DNA from 2 places in the Paenibacillus borealis genome. Region 2 is predicted to be linked to the other one. Evidence: predicted binding sites of a transcription regulator. Region 2 holds the regulator's gene; the other holds the start of a gene.
What was found. The regulator Rex, encoded in region 2, represses fermentation and respiration genes when NADH is low (regulators of the CRP and FNR family bind a similar motif). The targets are predictions, from matches to a motif close to TTGTGAAATATTTCACAA.

Region 1 (3,116 bases), 160 kb from region 2:
TGCGGGGAAGCTGCACTTAGCTGCTCCGGCAGAGAAATCGCTCCGAATGCGCCATACCTGCCGGTGGAGCGGCCCAGCAGATTATAAGTTTCCTCGATGGGCTGCCAGATATAAGGTTTGTTTCCCAGCCATTTGTAAGTCTGATTGTAGGTTTCGCCTCCAAAGCTATCCAATTTGACCGACTGGTTGCTGATGTGGACATTGGGGGCGCTGATCTCATTTTTCCAGAGAATCTCTGATTGCACCTTGCTGCCCTGAGCCAATCTCAAATGATAGAGGCCATACCAGATAACGGCGAGTATGATGGGGGTTACGACAACAATGATGCCAATGGTCTTCAGGGTGGAGCGGAGTCTGGCTTTTTGAATGAGCTGCTGAGTCTGCTTCCCTCCGAAAATAAACTGGTCCTGCTCCTGATTCTGATCCATTTAATATTCCTCCCCATAGTGTTTGATAAATTGGTTTTTGGCGCGTGTGACATGGGTCTTCAGCGTGTTCTCATTCATACCGTACAGGGATGAGAGCTCCTTGTAGGTCAGGCTCAGCTCATATTTGAGAATCAGCAGCTCCTGATGCTGCTCAGAGAGCCGAGACAGTGTGTCGCGGATATTCTGGGCGGTTTCCCGCCTCAGCAGCTGGATCTCCGGCAGATGGGTTAAAGAAAGAAGTTGAATGTCTTCAACATCGACCGTGGGATGACGTTTATCTTTCCTCTTGAGATCATAGAACTGATTGGTCGCGACACGGAACATCCAGCCCATGACTTGTTTCGGGCCGATGCCATCCTGATAGATTAAGTATTTATAACAGGTGTCCTGAACGATATCTTCAGCATCCTCGCGTGCGAGTCCGCGTTTTCTTAAGTACCGGTATAGTAAAGTTCCGGCTTGCTGCAGAAATTGATGAATGGTTTCTTTGGCCATGTCCTGCCCCCTTCCCCTATACAACGCTAAGCTCCGTGAAAAGTTTACAGCAGCCGTTACATCCAGTATTCCTTAATTATAAATGTTCACTACCAGCAACAGCTTCAGCAGTTCAGTTAATATAATAACAGTATGTAAAATATTAGCTGCAACGGAGGGTATCTATGTATCAGGATAAGGAATTGGTGATTCGGCCCATAGCTGAAGGGGATCTGCCTAGACTGTGGGATCTGGTGTATAAGGAAGAAGTGCCGGAGTGGAAGAAATGGGATGCGCCTTATTATGAACACAAGCGGATTCCGTGGGAAGCGTATTACGCGAACAGAGCCGAGATTGTTGGATGCGGGAATAATTGGGTAATAGAAATAGAGGGCGTGGTAATAGGCGACGTCAGTTACTATTGGGAGCATGAACCCTCCCTATGGCTGGAAATGGGCATTATCATCTATGATCCGGCATACTGGAGCAACGGTTACGGGACGAGAGCCCTCAAGCTATGGATCGGACATCTGTTCAATACGTATCCGTTAGTCCGTGTAGGCTATACCACCTGGTCGGGAAATGAGCGGATGATCAGGACAGGAGTCAAATTAGGCATGACAATGGAAGCGAGGCTCCGGAAATGCCGGTACTACGACGGGAAGTTCTATGATTCGATCCGCATGGGACTGCTTAGAGAGGAGTGGGAGGCGTAGGATGGAAACTGTCAGCCGCTGGAGCAGCTGAAGATTCACCTGCAAAATTAGACAAATAAGTATGTAATTGCTGTATTTTGCATGAAATGAAACAATTAAAATGCTTGTTTGTGAAAAAAGACACAATATTGTGAAAATTATCACGTTGTTATCATAAAATTTTAATATATAATAAAGTTAATTAAAAGAAACAGGGGGAATTAAAAATGAAATTATTCAAAGTTCTAGTAGTAGCAGGGGTATCAGCAGCATTGTTGTCGGGTTGTGGATCGAATGATAATAACGCAGCAAACAATACTGGTGCAGCAGCAACAACAGCTCCAGCCACTGAGCAGACGGATGCCGTAACAACAGCTTCGATCGTTAACCAGGCAGATGCCTTCACTGCTGCTGTAAGCGAAAGCGGCAACTGGATTGTAGCAATCCTGAATGATCTGACCGTTGATAAAGATGTTGTTGTAGCCGGTGAATTCCATGACAAAGGCGACGCAACTGCAGCGATCTACCGTAAGCTTGCCCTGTATGCACAGGATGCAGACCACAAGGTAACAGCTACTTACACGCTGACAGCACCTAAAGTAACTGTACAGAGCGAGAACTTCCGCGTTCAAGGCGGTACCATCAAAGGTGACGTATATGTAGAAGCTAACGGATTCAACCTGTACAAGGATGCTACCATTGACGGCAACCTGTACTATGCAAGTGAAGATGTGAAGGCTACTGCTGTGATCGAAGGTACTGTAACCGGAGCAAACGAAGTTAAATAATTTAATCTAATAGAGTAATTGCAATATTTTATTGATTACACACAGCCTGTAGACAGGTCCTTAGGGGCTTGCTCTATGGGCTTTTTTGTATTCTGTCCGGAAATATTCTATAGTATTATGGAAGGTATTGTAAGCGCAAACACATGGGATGGACAGGGGATGGAATGATTCATGAAGAATAGCCGGAGATTGGGCATTGCTGCCGGAGTGATTCTAGCTTCCGTAGCCGTACTCTATTTACTATTGTATATGTATGAAAGACCGGGAGGATGGTCAGACCAGAAGATGTCCCGCTCACTTGGAATGGACCAGACACTCCAGATTCCGCTTGGCCAAAGTCCTGAAGAAGCTGTCCGGCTGTTCCGCGGCTCTGACTCAATGACAGTCATTCACCAGGAGCCTGCGGCCAGAGGAGAGCTGGTATTTCTTACCCGGGCAGGCCAGCAGGATAGCAGTAACCTTCAAGTAGAATATGTCCGCAAAACCTGGATCGGATGGAAGTGGGTATGGGGAGGCGGCTACGGAATGGGCGGAGATCCGGACAGCTCTGCAATAAATTATATGTGTTTTCCTGAATTGGAGCATATTTCAACGCCTTTTCCCATGGTGATCGGAGACGTTCTGGACCCGGCCATTCAGCATATTACAGTCAAGCAGAAGGAGGCAGGGACGGATAAATCTGAGGCGAAGCTTATTAAAGTCGGATCAGACCGGACGATTTGGTTCGCTTT
Region 2 (3,116 bases):
ATGGGACAAAAGATCGGTATGCGGGAGCAAATGCGGCTGATCAATATCAATCGCGATGAAGTCGGCCTTCATCCCTGCTGAAAGCCTGCCCACCTGGTTCAGGAAAATAGACTGCGCACCATATTCGGTCGCCATCAGCAGCGCCTCTGGAGCCGGTACTGCTGTCGGATCACCGCTTACGCCTTTGTGAATCAGCGCGGCCAGACGCATCTCTTCGAACATATCCAGGTTGTTGTTGCTTGCTGCACCGTCCGTACCCAGGGAGACCTTAACTCCTGCTCTGAGCAGCTCAGGAACACGGGCTACTCCGCTGGCCAGCTTCAGGTTGCTGCCTGGATTATGGGATACACCGACATTGTGGCGGGCCAGAATCTCAATCTCTTCATCATTCAGATGAACGCCATGGGCGATCAGGGACGGCCGGGTGAACATTCCCAGCTTCTCCAGATGAGCGACCGGACGCAGGCCGTAATCGGCCACATTCTGCTCCACCTCATGGCGGGTTTCGGACATATGCGTGTGCATTGGCAGATCAAGATCATGAGCCGCCTGGACAAACTTCATGAAAAACTCCGGAGGACAGGTGTAAGGCGCATGCGGCGAGAGCATCGCAGTAATTCGGCCGTCAGCCTTACCATGCCAGTTACGGGCAAAAGCAATTGCCTCAGCCAGCTTGTGATTCTGGACCTCTTCCGGACAGAGTCCGATGACACCGCGCATCAGCACGCCGCGGATGCCGGACTGCTCGGTGACCTCAGCAACCCGGTCCATGTGATCATACATATCAAGGAAGGTCGTAGTGCCGCCCTTCAGCATCTCAAGAACAGACAGAGAGGTTCCCCAGTACACATCCTCACCGGTGAATTTCTCTTCCATCGGCCACATTTTTTCCTGCAGCCAAGCCTGAAGCACCATATCATCACCGTACCCGCGCAGCAGGGACATCGCTGCATGGCCGTGGGTGTTGACGAGACCCGGCATAAACAGCAGACGGCTGCCGTCAATAACCCGGGCATCCTCTTCGATTACAGGCTTCGCTTCACCTATGTAAGTAATCAGATCATTCTCTATGGTCATATAACCGTTCAGAACCGGCTTGTCGCTGCCTGGAACCAGGAAACGGCCGTCTTTAATAATCGTTTTATTGCTGCTCATCTTCAGCTTCGTCCTTTCCGTCATGTAAATAATAAGCCAGACTCTGCAGATCAGTGGTGAAATCGGCGGCATGAATCCGGATATTAGCCGGAGTCTTAAGAATAACAGGGGCAAAATTGAGGATGGCCTCAATGCCCGAATCCACCAGAATATCCGCTACGTTCTGTGCTTCACTGTCCGGAACGGTAATAATTCCGATACGGATGCCCTGCGCACGGATGGTATCCCCCAGCTCACTCATCGGCTGCACAGTCAACGAGTTGATCTGCTGGCCTACCTTAGGCTCGTAAGCATCAAATATAGCTGTAATCTTCATCGTATCCTTCAAGTAGGCATTGTAATTCGACAAGGCGTGGCCGAGATTACCCGCACCTACTAGAGCTACGTTAATCTGCTGGTCCAGCTTCAGAATATGACGGATCTTCTCAATCAGATAAGAGACGTCATAACCGATGCCCTTTCTGCCGAAATCACCGAAATAAGCCAGGTCCTTGCGGATCTGGGCGGGATTAAGATCAAGCTTCTGTCCCAGCTCCTGAGAAGAAACTGTAGAGATTTCACGTTTTTGGAGATCGTTCAGGAAACGCAGGTACACTGGGAGTCTGCGGACGACGGCCTCCGATATTTTATCCGATTTCATGTTTTCTCCTCCTAAAAGTTTGATGTGATAATCCGATTATAGGAACCGTGCTCCGGTACTGCCCAATTGGGCAGCAGCCGTGGAGCGCGGGACTTCAGAACCATAATTACTTATACATAATATCAACCGGGGAACGGATATTAAACCCCGCCTTCTTCCAGCCACTCTGCAATCCGCGGCACCATCTGATCAGTCAGCATATGCTCCATCTTGGGACCGGGCAGCGAATACAGGAAATACTTCCCATAATAAGATTCAATGACTCTGGTATCATATACAATAACAATTCCGCGGTCCTGTGCGGTGCGGACCAGCCTTCCGAAGCCTTGCTTGAATCGGATCACGGCCTGCGGGACAGACAGCTTCATGAAAGGATTCTTCTTCTGTGCCTGCAGCAGCTCTGATTTCGCTTCAGCCAGCGGATGATTTGGCGGCTGGAAGGGCAGTCTGACAATCGCCAGGCAGGTCAAAGCCTCCCCGGGAATATCTACACCCTCCCAGAAGCTGCTCGTACCGAGCAAGACAGACGCCGAACTGTCCTGGAACCGCCGGATCAGCTTGCTCCGGCTGCCGCCTTCTACACCCTGGCCTAGCACCATGATATCCTGCGAAGCCAACGCCTCTTTCAGCGGATCATAAACCTGGCGCAGCATCTTGTAGGATGTGAACAGTACGAGCATCCGCCCCCGTGTGGCCACTGCAGTTTCGGCCAGAGAATGGACCAGCGTATCTACAAAGCGGGCATCCCCAATGCTTCCCTTGACGCTCGGGAAATCACGCGGAATGACAAGCAGCGCCTGTTCGCGGTATTTGAACGGAGACGGAAGCAGTGCTGTCATCAGACGCCCCTGCTCTGCTGCCTCGCCAAGACCCAGATTATCTATCATGAACTGGAATGACTTATCCACAGACAAGGTGGCCGAGGTCAGGATGATACTCCTCTTCTTGTCGAAGAACAGCTCCCGCAGCTGGGTGCTGACATCCACCGGAACGGCATACATCTGCAGCGACTTGCCGCGGTAATTACCGCTCCCCTCCAGCCAGTACACAATATTCTCGTCATTCAGTCCCATAAAGAATCGGATCTGCTCTCTAATGGAGGCCAGGTCCTTGAACAACCCGCCGATATCCGTCACGAGGCTGTCCGATGAGGACTGGCTGTCCGTATCACGCATCTCACTAAGCATTTTATCACCCTTGCGGATGATATCGCTCAGGCTGAGGTTGAGTGTATTCTCCAGGGCAGCCAGCTCCTCCCACTCTTTGGGCTTCTTGCCCGGCTGCAGGCGTGCGACCAGCTGGCCGGCTTCACCAGCTCCGG

Region 1: PBOR_RS21520 (polymer-forming cytoskeletal protein) is a predicted target of Rex. The motif match lies at 1,727-1,744, and genes of this name have one in related genera.

The regions. Positions count from the first base shown of each region.
Region 1 covers NZ_CP009285.1:5,083,518-5,086,633, reverse strand. The annotation lists gene PBOR_RS21535 (anti sigma factor C-terminal domain-containing protein) at 1-428, opposite strand, end outside; gene PBOR_RS21530 (RNA polymerase sigma factor) at 429-923, opposite strand; gene PBOR_RS21525 (GNAT family N-acetyltransferase) at 1,088-1,618, shown strand; gene PBOR_RS21520 (polymer-forming cytoskeletal protein) at 1,825-2,385, shown strand; gene PBOR_RS35065 (hypothetical protein) at 2,557-3,116, shown strand, end outside.
Region 2 covers NZ_CP009285.1:5,245,091-5,248,206, forward strand. The annotation lists gene PBOR_RS22215 (amidohydrolase) at 1-1,155, opposite strand, end outside; gene PBOR_RS22220 (redox-sensing transcriptional repressor Rex) at 1,142-1,795, opposite strand; gene dinG (ATP-dependent DNA helicase DinG) at 1,936-3,116, opposite strand, start outside.